One region of the Bacillus sp. SRL543 genome, then DNA from elsewhere that is predicted to be linked to it. Evidence: riboswitches for the same ligand, from Rfam matches in the RefSeq annotation. Region 1 holds a riboswitch; each other region holds the start of a gene.
What was found. A riboswitch is a leader RNA that binds a small molecule or an ion and turns the genes downstream of it on or off. The one in region 1 is predicted to bind S-adenosylmethionine.
Positions count from the first base shown of each region.

Region 2: it holds a riboswitch for S-adenosylmethionine, as region 1 does, so the genes downstream of both, mtnW (2,3-diketo-5-methylthiopentyl-1-phosphate enolase) here and AC4E8B_RS13145 (peptide ABC transporter substrate-binding protein) in region 1, are expected to answer to the same signal.
Region 3: it holds a riboswitch for S-adenosylmethionine, as region 1 does, so the genes downstream of both, metK (methionine adenosyltransferase) here and AC4E8B_RS13145 (peptide ABC transporter substrate-binding protein) in region 1, are expected to answer to the same signal.

Region 1 is NZ_OZ481794.1:2,601,225-2,605,425, reverse strand. Features, by position in the region: gene AC4E8B_RS13160 (ATP-binding protein) at 1-30, opposite strand, end outside; gene AC4E8B_RS13155 (DUF6254 family protein) at 350-475, opposite strand; gene AC4E8B_RS13150 (DUF3231 family protein) at 788-1,801, opposite strand; SAM riboswitch class I at 2,004-2,106, shown strand; SAM riboswitch class I at 2,182-2,281, shown strand; gene AC4E8B_RS13145 (peptide ABC transporter substrate-binding protein) at 2,461-4,083, shown strand; gene AC4E8B_RS13140 (hypothetical protein) at 4,176-4,201, opposite strand, start outside.
Region 2 is NZ_OZ481794.1:1,678,490-1,682,690, reverse strand. Features, by position in the region: gene AC4E8B_RS08535 (methylthioribulose 1-phosphate dehydratase) at 1-516, opposite strand, end outside; gene AC4E8B_RS08530 (2-hydroxy-3-keto-5-methylthiopentenyl-1-phosphate phosphatase) at 513-1,175, opposite strand; gene mtnW (2,3-diketo-5-methylthiopentyl-1-phosphate enolase) at 1,168-2,385, opposite strand; SAM riboswitch class I at 2,516-2,620, opposite strand; gene AC4E8B_RS08520 (pyridoxal phosphate-dependent aminotransferase) at 2,711-3,883, opposite strand; gene AC4E8B_RS08515 (carbon-nitrogen family hydrolase) at 4,024-4,201, shown strand, end outside.
Region 3 is NZ_OZ481794.1:3,846,872-3,851,072, reverse strand. Features, by position in the region: gene qoxA (cytochrome aa3 quinol oxidase subunit II) at 1-644, opposite strand, end outside; gene AC4E8B_RS19600 (thiol-disulfide oxidoreductase DCC family protein) at 1,009-1,377, shown strand; SAM riboswitch class I at 1,482-1,660, shown strand; gene metK (methionine adenosyltransferase) at 2,092-3,291, shown strand; gene asnB (asparagine synthase (glutamine-hydrolyzing)) at 3,624-4,201, shown strand, end outside.

The sequences.
Region 1 (4,201 bases):
TATTAATAGCGTTTTTAGCAAAGTAATCAAACGTGCTCCTCCAAAAATTACCTAATAAAGCAGCATGGAAAACTGCCACCTCTATTATACTCGCATATCCAGGCTTGCGGGGGAATTGTACAAAATTCCTGTTTTTCTGCAGGTGAAAGCTATGTACTGCAGCACCTTGAAGAAAAGCGCATGTCGGACCTGGTGTTTTTTTGTTTTTAGCAGCTTTTTCTGTTTATTAGCAGCTTTTTTCATTTATTAGCAACTTTCAATTTATATTAGCAACTTTGCCAATATATTAGCAACTCGCATCTTCACATATCAAAAAAAAGGCCCAAGACATTGTCCTGGACCCATTCAATCAGGATCGTCCGCCTTTTCCGGCCTGATCGGCCAGCTGGTCAAACGATTTCACTTTTCCATGAGGATGCTGTGTTTCTTTTCTCTGGCGCCACTGTCTTTCTTCCTGCTTTTTAGACTGGGTCATGAGAAGACCTCCTTATTGTGGTATCTCTTTTAGATTTGCCAGCTGGCCTTTTTTCAGTCTGAAAACTTTCTCCCAATTGCTCCTTTTGGTTTAAGGAAATTTTAAGGTTGTTGGGTGATGTCAATCTGCGGGGTATTCGGAATCTTTAAGTCAATTTTGAATTTGTACTCATATTAATTAAATATAGGAAGAATCTGTCCCTAGGGAGTATCACAAACACAAAGGGTACCGATTTATGCAATAAATTGCTTTATGCTCACTGGACCGAAACACAAAACCCCAGAACCACAAAACCTCGCTCATATAGCAGGGTCAAGGCGTTCCTTTTTTGGACAGTGCATCACGGTCTGTTGTTCCTGGAGGCTGCTCGAGCCAGCCGTGCTTGATCATAATGTCTGCACCGCTTTTGGCGAAAATGGCAATTTCAACTGACAGCCGCTCATAGCTTGCAGCCACATCGGTTCGCTGGCTGGCAACTCCCGCAGTCGCGTAATTTCCTGATCCGGAAGCACTCAAAAGGGCCATATGGAACATCATCATCTTATCGGAAAACACCTGTGCAGTTGTATCATACACGGCGATATTCGGTGAACCGACAGCTTGTATATTGCTTTCCAAAAGCAATTTTGAAAAAATGCCGACGTGCTTTTGGGAAATCTCTTTGCCTCTCAGCATAAATTCCTGGACTTCCTTCAATTGAGCAGTTTGAGCAAATGCAGCTGATATTTGCAGTCCGATTGAATTGGTCTGGATATTCAGGGTCAGATGGGAAATTTCCACGGCATTCAAAGGTCTTTTGGTCCCGAAGGGGTTCAGCCCGCTTAAGTATTTCTTGGTATCCACATAATCCGTTTCATGCGGATAAGAGATGTAAGGAGCTCTTATGTAAATCCCTTTTTCGAGCATCAGGCTCGTTGTTTTATTATAAAGCAAGGCTGTTTCGGCCAGGCCCTCAGTAAAGAAATTCCGGATATCGCTTCTCGCACTCATAGAGAGCATACCGCTGTATGCCAGCATTCCCGCTTTTGCCATATGGTTGATATAAGCAAGGCAAAAAGTGTCTGAAAACAGCTGTGGAGCATCAGAGTTGACATCCCCGCTGCTGAAGCCGTCCGGAACAGCCATTTTTTCCTCTTTGAATAAAGGGATCAGATATTCCAGATGGCTGGTGGATAAATCGAGGGCATACTGCAGAGCAGCCTTTATTTCATCCTCTGCAGCATGTGATTTCATATAGCCAAGAACACATTTTGACATGCTGTCATTCATATAAGTAGTCCAGAGCATCGCGATTTCTGCCGATGTAAGAGGTGTTTGCTTTTCCATAGGAAGACTCCTTCAATCAGTATGCTGGTAGTGTTTGCAATTGCTAATAAGATTATTAGTCAGACACCTGAAAAGCTACCTTATGCCGGTGCATTTCCAATTCGCCCAAAAAGATAGAAAAGTTAGACTTTTCTCGTTGCTGTTGACGAAATTTTCTAAATTGGTTATTCTTAGTGGACCGGAAAAATTATATACCTATAATATCTTATCAAGAGAGACGGAGGGGATGGCCCGAAGAAGTCTCGGCAGCGGGTTCAATTGAACACTGTGCCAATTCCATCAGGCAGATGCCTGGCAGATAAGAAGGGAGCCTGTTTATACATACTGTCCTCTTCTATCTGCAGAAGGGGATTTTTTTATTCAGCCAGCTAATACCTATATTCTTATCCAGAGAGGCGGAGGGACTGGCCCGATGAAGCCTCGGCAGCAGGTTCTGTGAACACTGTGCCAATTCCGCCGGATATACCGGAAAGATAAGCCGGGTACAACACCTCTCAGCTTATCTTTGCCGGGAGGTTTTTTAGTGAGTTAATGAGTTAAAGGGTATTTTCGGAATAAGCAAAAAGGGCGGGGATATTGCAATTATAATTCTTACTTTTTTAATAAGATAAATCAGTTTAAAGTGTTAAACAAAAAATAAGTAGTGGAGGAATGAAACCATGAAGAAATTATTTAGTTTCCCGCTGGTTATCCTGGTGTTCGCCCTGGCGGCGCTGACAGGTTGCAGCAATGATGAAGCAGTGCCGGCATCCGGTGGAAAAGACGTTGCACAAGTGTTGAATGCCAATCTTGGAGGGGAGCCGTATACCCTTGATCCTGCCTTTGCATCTGATACAACTTCTTTTTGGGTCATCGATAATCTTTATGAAGGCTTGTACCGCTATGATAAAGATGGAAATGCAGTAGAAGGGGCGGCCAGCAAAGTCGATGTGTCAGAGGACGGAAAAACCTATACTTTCACAATCAGGGACGGCCAGAAATGGTCCAATGGCGACCCGCTGACAGCAAAGGATTTTGAGTTTGCATGGAAGCGTGTCCTTAATCCTGAAACAGGTGCCTATGATCCTTCCAGCTTTTTTTACATAAGAGGTGCAGAAGAATACAATAGGGAAAACGGGGATGCTGAAGATGTGGGAATCACTGCAGTGGACGAGCAAACATTAAAGGTGGAATTGAACACGCCTATTAAGTTCTTCCCTAAGGTCCTGATGGGCCAGGGCTTTATGCCGGTGAACCAGAAGGCAGTGGAAGCTGACGAAAACTGGGCGGCAGGCCCGGAAACAATTGTCACGAATGGTGCTTATACACTAGGGGATTGGGAACACAATAATATCCTTACCCTTAACAAAAGCAGCAATTACTGGAACAGCAAAGAAATTACGATGGATACTGTTAACTTTAAGATGGTAGCTGATGCCAACACTGAGTATCAGATGTATAAATCAGGCGATATCGACATGATCAAGAATCTTCCCGCCGACGCGATAGATATGGAAAAGGATGGCAGGGAGTTTGTAAACTCACCGCAATTCAGTGTTTATACCTATACATTCAATGTTGATCAAGAGCCTTTTAATAACAGCAAAATCCGAAAAGCATTCAGCATGGCAATCGATCGTGAGGCCATAACGAAAAACATTTCCAAAGGCGGGGAAGAGCCTGCCTACGGTTATGTGGGGTATGGTGTGGAAGGTCCCACAGGCAAAGACTTCCGTGATGAGGAAGACCCTTACTATACTTTTGATGCGGAAAAAGCAAAAGCATTGCTTGCAGAGGGTATGAAGGAAGAGAGCTGGAAGGATCTTCCTGCGGTCACTCTGAAATATAATTCAGAAGGGAACCACAAGAATATTGCCGAGGCACTGCAGGAAATGTTCAAAGTTAACCTCGGTGTTGAAGTGAAGCTGGAGAATCAGGAATGGAAAACATTCATTGATACTTTTAAGCAGAAAAACTTCCAGGCTGCACGCATGGGCTGGGTAGGGGACTTCCTGGATCCGTACCCTGTACTGGATCTGTACAGCTCAGGCAGTTCCAGCAACTTTACAAACTGGTCCAACCCTGAATTTGATGAGCTGCTCGACCAGTCGCTGACAGAGCAGGACGAAGCAAAGCGTTTTGAACTGCTGCATCAGGCTGAAGCTGTCCTGATGGATGAAATGCCAATCATCCCAATCTACTTTTCATCTCAAAATGCGGCCGTGAAAGAAAATATTAAGGGAATCCGGTTCAGCCCCCTTAATAATCCTGATTTCCGCTATGCCGAAAAAGTTTCTGAATGATCTGATGCAAAAGGAGCCGGAACCCCGGCTCCTTTTGAAGTTTTAAAGAATGCAAGACTTTCAATAAAAAACAGCCTTTTGAAGCCTGCAGTTTAAGAAGAAGCGGCGGGCATATTGG
Region 2 (4,201 bases), 920 kb from region 1:
AATTCCATGGTTGCGGATCAGGACAGCACCTGAGTCAGCAAGAATATGCTCTGAAAAAGACTCAGCAAGCCTTGGGATATGGGCGTGATTCGGAATGATCGGGATCGTCAGGACAGCATCTTCTTCCCACATATCAAAAGCTTTGATGAGCTCCTGGCCTCTGAAAGAAACAGAACCTGCATCCCCATATAGTTCAGAAATCACATTATTATCAACTGTGTGGACGTGAAGGCTGCAGCCCGCATCGGTATTGTTGTAGATTTCCACATGAAGAAGCGTTTCTGCAGAAGGTTTCAGATCTGTTTCCCAAACTGGCTTCCCGCTGTGGTCGACTAGCAGGAAATCCTCTTCTGTCCGCCTGCGCTTATCTTTCCCGCTTGCCGTAACGAGGAATTGAAGCGGCTCGCCGGCAACCTTGATCGCAAGGTTCCCGCTTGTCCCCATAAACCAGTCACGGGCAGCAAGTTCATCCTTAATATCTGCCAGCTGGTCCCATTTTTCCTGAATACAACTCATGATCTCACCCCTGCCAACCTTTTTAATTCGCTGATGCAATCGAAAAAGTCGGTGAATGGCCTGTGATTCAGGCCGAGCTCACTGCTTTTCTGCAGCAGCAGATCTCTTGCCAGGACAAAATCTGCCTGCTTGGCTGCCTGAAGATCTGTAATGCTGTCGCCTATGACAATCTTATATAATCCTTCTTCATCCCGCGACCTCATGATGGAAGGCTTGCAGCAGCCGCAGCCGTTTACACATTCTTCATCACATTCATGCGGCCAGATGATTTTAATCGCTTCCCCGCTGAAATCAGAATGGTTGCAGTAGATAGCTTCAAAAGGGCCATACTTCTCAAGCATCGGATGAATGAAAAAGTCGATGCCGCCGCTGACGATGTATAAAGGGATATTTTCTCCTTTTAGATACGCAATGAACTCCTCAAATCCTTTTCTTATCTTGGCCTGGCCAAGCACAAAACTGGTGATTTCCTCCTTCAGGCTGCTCGGCAAAAGCCTGAACATCCGGCCGACGCCTTCCTGAATGGAAATCTCTTCTGCCAGTACCTTGTCCTTCAAGGCTTCCCATTCAGGCGGAGCGAAACGCTTCATTACGCTGATAATATTGTCTGACTCCGTTATCGTTCCATCAAAGTCGCAGAATACTGCAAGATTATCCATGCTGCACCACCTCTTTGCTTCCCCAAAGCGCTATCGCTTTTGCCAGTTCAGGAAATTCCTGTTCTGGCTGCTGCAGCGTTTTTCCGGCAAGCACAAGATCGATCGCCTGGCGGAATGCTGCACCGCCGCCTCTTGCGCCGTCAGGATGGCCATGCACGCCGCCGCCGGCATTTATGACGCTTTCAACCCCGAAATCTTTGAAAAGAAGCGGGACAAGCCCCGGATGGATGCCGGCTGAAGGGACAGGAAAACTTTTCTTATATATATCTTCCTCTGTGAGCGCAGTACTGATGGATAGTGCCTGGTTCCGCTCCAGTGCCACGGATCCATATGGCGACGGGAACAGTGATAAATCAGCACCGGCCATGCGGGCTAGTTTTCCGAGAAGCAGGCTGTGGCTCATACCATAGAGAGCAGAAGAGGTCATCGCCCCGCTCACTGCCGGGTGGGCCATGATAGGCAGGCCGATGTCCCCATCCTCCCTTAACGCCTGCAGCACATCCAAGCCGTAGGCAAAGGCATTGAACAGCAGCATATCTGCCCCGAGCTCTGCCGCTCTTTTTGCTTTGTCCTTCAGTTCAAACGTACGCCCCGTCAGATTCACTGCATAAAGTGTCCTTTGCCCTGTTTCTTCAAAGGCTTCCCTCAGCACCCTCTTTCCTTCTGTAATCCTCTGGGTGAATGGGGCAAGCTCATTATCAAAGAAAATTTCATCATCCTTGACAATATCGATCCCCCCGCGGGCCTGTTCCTTCAGCTGCTTCAGAAGATAATTGAGATCCCTTCCAATCACACCTTTGAAGATGCTCATCAGCAGCGGCCGCCCATGGACATCAAGCTTATTGCGGATTCCTTTGATGCCAAAGCGCGGGCCCGGGAATATCTGTTTGAAGTCTTCTGCTGCATGCAGATCCAGAAGCTTGATTTTTCCGTCGAGCGAAAGCTTCCCGAATACAGTTGTCAGAACAGCAGGGATATCAGCGCTGAAATTGACAGCAGGGTAGGCGATTTTAATCAGTGCTGCACCTTCATTCCCATATGATCCCTCAACAGAAACGACTCTCCCTTTATGTTTCTTGAGCTGATCCCGCTCAAGATCCGGCAGATCTGTCCAGGAACCCACTGTCAGGCCCAACGCAATTTCTTCTGCCTTTTTCTCCAAGTTCCCGCTGAAACCGTTCAGCAGATAAGACGCAATCACTTCACCCATATCGATTTCCTCCTGCCATTTATGTATAGTCCATGCTGTATTGTCAATTGTAAAAGGCATGTAAAACAATGCCTCAAAAACAAAGAAAAAACCTCTTCAGAAAGAAGAGGTCAGCGCTGTGTCCAACATCTTCTCATCTATCAGCCTACATGCTGCAAGAATTAGCACCGTGCTTTACACAAAGTCGGTTGCCGGGCTTCATAGGGCTAGTCCCTCCGCCTGCTCTTGATAAGAAAACGAAATATATGTGAGATTTAAAAGTATTCAGATAATCAATAATTCATTTGGATTATGTCATGATTATAAAAACATGTCAATTGATTTTTCAAAAAATATTCAACTTTCCGATCCGGGCTGCGGCCTCTTTAAGTCTCTCTTCATCTGCAAGCAGGCCTGCGCGGACATATCCTTCCCCATACTCGCCAAAACCGATGCCGGGAGCCACCACAACATGTGCTTTTTCGAGCAGTACATCTGCAAATCGCTCAGACGTCCATCCTTCCGGCACTTTCAGCCAGGCAAAAAAGGATCCCTGCGGAGCTTTAACATCCCAGCCTATCTCCCTAAGGCCTTCAATAAAAGCCTTCCGCCTGGAGGCATAGATCTGCACCAGCTCATCCACACAGTTCTGCGGCCCGGCCAGCGCCTCGGCTGCTGCTTCCTGTACTGCGCCAAACAGGCTGACATAAAGATGATCCTGCATTAGATTGATGGCTTCTATCACACTTTCATTCCCTGCCGCAAACCCCACTCTCCAGCCTGCCATATTATACGTTTTCGAGAGTGTATAAATTTCAATGCCCGTCTCTTTTGCCCCTTCCGCCTGCAGGAAGCTGACAGGCTTTTCGCTGTTAAAGCCGATCGCACCGTAGGCAAAATCATGGACGACGCAAATGTCGTTTGCCGATGCAAAGCGGACCGTTTCTTCAAAGAATTCCTTCGTAGCCGTTGCACCGGTCGGATTGTTCGGATAATTGAGGAACATCATCCTGGCTGACTGGATGTCCTGCTCAGAAAGCTCACCATAATCCGGCAGAAAATGATTTTCTTCTTTCAGAGGCATGACAGCCATGGACGCTTTCGCAAGGGCCACCCCTGACCAATAATCAGGATAGCCGGGGTCGGGAACAAGTATCGTTTCCCCCGGATCCAAAAGGCATTGAGGGATTTCAACCAGGCCGGCTTTCCCGCCGAATAAAATGGCTATTTCCTTTTCCGGATCAAGGTCCACCCCATATTCCCTTTTGTAAAATTCCGCCGCTGCAGCTTTCAGGCTGTGCTGCCCGCGAAAAGGGGAATATTTGTGATTAAGGGGATTTTCGGCTGCTTCCTGCAGCTTCCTGACGATATGAGGCGGAGTGGGCCTATCAGGATTTCCCTGGCCAAGATTGATGACATCATGCCCCTGCCCGGCATACCTGGCTGCTTTTTGCACCAATGTCGCAAAGAACTGCTTTGGCAGACTTTGCAAAAGTTCAGATTGAGAAAATATTTTCATCACATAGTCACCTGCTTTTCATGTGGATTAAATTTTTTTGTTTGAAAAACTAATGACAAATGATATAACGTAAAAGGCAGGAAGTAAAGAAATATTCTGCAATTTAAATATATAATCCTTTGCATACGGAGGTTTACCCAATGAAAATAACCTGCATCCAAATGGACATCTCCTTTGGCAGCCCTGAGAAAAATTTCGAAAAAGCTGCAACGCTGATCGAGCGTGCAAGCAAGGATAATCCCGATATCATCGTGCTGCCCGAGCTGTGGACAACTGGCTATGATTTAACCCGCATGGAAGAAATCGGGGACGTGAACG
Region 3 (4,201 bases), 1.2 Mb from region 1:
TCAGCAAAGCCTTTTCCGTTGAAGTTGGCATTGCGCCCCATATATTCGCCGGGTTCATCTGCGCCCAGATGCAGCGTATTGACCATGTCAGCCATGGCATATTTTTGTCCGCCAAGCTGCGGGATCCAAAAGCTTGTGATCGGTCCGTATGAATAGAGCTTAAATTCAAGCGGGCGGTCAGTCGGTACATATAGATAGTTGACTGTTTCGATATCTTCTTCAGGATAGCTGAAATGCCATTTCCAGTTGGAAGATGATGCGTATACGACTAAAGGCTCTTTGTCGCCATATCCTGTCGGTGCTGATTCCACTTTATAGTTGCTCTGAGTGGATACGACTGAAAGGAAGATGACGATCAGGACAGGGATTCCGACGCAGACCGCTTCGACGAGCAGGTTTCCTTTAATATGCGGCGGTTCATAATCCTTGCTTTGCTTCGAAGAGCGGTATTTATAGAGCATGTAAGCAAGCATGGCAAAAACCACAAGGACGATGACAGACATGATTGCCGTTGACAGAATAATGTCTTTTGCCTGGACGGCAGCCTGAGGACCTTTGGGATCCAGCACCATCAGCGGCTCACAGCCTGATAGAATAGTAATGATTGTAAATATTCCTAAAAGCAAAGAATATTTCTTTTTCATGGATAAGCCCCTTTCTCACTGGCTGAAAGTTTAATAACATAAAAATAGTGTATATGTTACATAGTTCACAATCTGTTATCATCATAAGCAATTTTATAGGGTAATTCAATAGAATGTGAAAGGTGTCACAAATTGTTCAAGAAGATAGAAATTCTTTCCGAACTTTGCGGCATATTATTTGCACAACACAAATTCAAGGGGGTGCTTAAAGCGGTGAACGCTGCTGGAGATAAAGAGGGAAGGCATTATATTCATTGAAACATATATTATATAGATATAAGTTTATCGTGCTTTAAGAATGATTGAAAGGTATGGTAAAATTTAATAAGATGAACGACTACAGGCGGGAGATGGTAATGTGAAAATGATTGCCCTTTACGACAATACTTGCCAGCTTTGCCAAATGACGAAGAAATCTTTCGGGAAGCTTGACCTGCTTCATCGGGTAGAGTGGGTTTCATTGCAAAAATATGAACAGGAACATGGAGAGCTTCAATTCAGCAGCAGGGAGCTGAGGAAAGAGCTTCATATTATAACACCTGAAAAAAAGGTCCTGAAGGGTTTCTATGCAGTCAGAAGGCTGCTGCTGCTGTTCCCCCTTACCTTCGTTTTAGGGCTCTGTATGCATCTTCCTTTGGCATCTGCTGCCGGGGTTCCGGCATACAGGTGGATTGCACGGAACAGGCATAAACTGCTTAGGAAGAAATGCAAGGATGGCAGCTGTTCCCTCTGAGTCATTTCCATATATGAGACAATATAAAATTGTTCTTGCTATAGTGGAGAAAATGATTGACGCCACTACATCTGTACGTTATGATTTTACCTTGAACGGATACTCTCTTATCCCGAGCTGGTGGAGGGACAGGCCCGATGAAACCCAGCAACCTGCTAATGATGCTTTTTGAAAACGGATATATGCTGAAAAGAGCATAACGGTTCAAATTACAGCCAGCGATGGCCTGTTTTTAGCAAAGGTGCTAACCTGACGCAAGGAAGAATTCCTTGAACGATAAGAGTGAAAGGCGCGAATCATTTTGCTTTCAACCTTTTCACTTTGGGAAGGTTTTTTATTTTGCATTTTGAGGGAAGTCTTTTAATTGCATATTATGGAAGTTTTTGCATAAAGCTGATTTACAAGGGCTATGCATTTAACAGGATAAAATCATACAATCTGATTGTGCCTGGCTTATATATAATGCCTTTGACCGGTTCTCTGCATCAGCGGCGGCCTGCTCTTTCAGCACTTGTCTGAAGGCTTGCGGTCCCGGGGGACAGGACCAGCCGGTTATGCAGATTGTGAAGCAATGCATACGCGAGAGCGGGATAAAAACTCCATGTTTATTCAATACTACTTAGGGAATGAGTACCGTATCAATCCGAGGGGAAGAATAAGGTGTAGCGCCGGATAAGAACCTCACTCTATTCTTATAAATAAGGAGGAAATCAGATGTCAAATAAACGCCGTTTGTTTACTTCTGAATCAGTTACTGAAGGTCATCCGGATAAAATCTGTGACCAGATTTCTGATGCTATTTTAGACGCTATCTTAGCAAAAGACGCAAATGCCCGCGTTGCTGCTGAAACATCTGTTACAACAGGACTAGTGCTTGTTGCAGGTGAAATTACAACATCTACATATGTTGATATTCCAAAGCTTGTCCGTGAAACAATCAAGGAGATCGGCTATACCCGTGCTAAATATGGCTTTGATTCCGAAACTTGTGCCGTACTGACATCCATTGATGAGCAGTCAGCTGACATTGCAATGGGTGTTGACCAGGCGCTTGAAGCACGCGAAGGACAAATGTCGGATGAAGAAATCGAAGCAATCGGCGCAGGAGACCAGGGCCTTATGTTCGGCTTTGCCTGCAACGAAACGAAAGAGCTTATGCCTCTTCCGATTTCCCTGGCACATAAACTGTCGCGCCGCCTGACAGAAGTACGCAAAGAAGAGATTCTTCCTTACCTCCGTCCGGACGGCAAGACACAGGTGACTGTTGAGTATGATGAGAACGACAAGCCTGTGCGCATCGATACCATCGTCATCTCTACACAGCATCATCCAGAAATCAGCCTGGAGCAAATCCAGCGCAACCTGAAAGAACATGTCATCAATCCGGTCGTTCCAAAAGAACTGATCGATGAAAATACTAAATACTTCATCAACCCTACAGGCCGTTTTGTTATCGGCGGACCTCAAGGCGATGCAGGTTTGACTGGCCGCAAAATCATTGTTGATACTTACGGCGGATATGCGCGCCACGGCGGAGGCGCATTCTCCGGCAAAGATCCTACAAAGGTTGACCGTTCAGCAGCTTATGCAGCCCGCTATGTAGCGAAGAATATCGTCGCTGCCGGTCTTGCTGATAAGGTTGAAGTCCAGCTTGCCTACGCAATCGGCGTAGCGCAGCCGGTTTCCATTTCAGTAGATACCTTCGGAACAGGGACTGTAAGCGAAGATACGCTTGTCGATCTTGTCCGGGATAACTTTGATCTTCGCCCGGCAGGCATCATCAATATGCTGAACCTGCGCCGCCCAATCTATAAGCAGACTGCAGCTTACGGACATTTCGGCCGTACAGATGTTGACCTTCCATGGGAGCGCACAGATAAAGCAGACTCATTGAGCCAGCAGGCTGGGAAATAAATATGATATGAACATAAAAAAGCGGGAGTGCTGAAATAGGCAGCTCCCGCTTTTTTTCTATTCCGTCTAATGTGACAGAAGCGTTTAACGGCCTGCTGATATGTTAATAATTCAGGTAAATGCCTAATTTTTCCCGGACCCATTTTTCATGTTGATAGTGCCATTTTTTTGTGTTTAGTGGTAGTATTAGAGAGTATGTTTTTTGGGAAAACAATGTGTTTTATTGTAAATTATGGCTGGCCGGTCAAAGACTGCGCTGGCATGAATGCCTTCCGCTGGCTGTTTTTAGACGGAATGGGATTGTGACTAAATTGAAGAAGGTGAACTACATAATGTGCGGTTTTATCGGCTGTGTCCATGAAAATGCGCAAGTTCTGAACGATGCGCAAAAACAGCAGTTTGAAAATATGAATAATATCATTACCCACAGGGGACCTGATGATGCAGGTTACTATCATGATGAGCATATTCAGTTCGGCTTCCGCCGCCTGAGCATCATTGACATCGAATGCGGCCATCAGCCTCTTACCTATGAAAATGAAAGATACTGGATCATTTTTAACGGAGAAGTCTACAATTATGTGGAGCTCCGGGAAGAGCTTTTAAAAGAAGGCCTGACATTTGAGACGCATTCTGATACAGAAGTAATCATTGCGCTCTACAGCCACCTGAAGGAAAAAGCGGTGGAGAAGCTCCGCGGGATGTTTTCATTTGTCATCTGGGATAAGCAGGAGCAGTCCTTATACGGTGCCAGGGATCCTTTTGGCATCAAGCCTTTCTTCTACCTTGATAATGACGGGAAAACATTCTTTGCTTCTGAAAAGAAAAGCATCCTGATGGCGCTGGAAAACGACGTCCTCAATTATGAGTCCCTCCAGCACTATTTGACATACCAGTTCGTTCCGGAGCC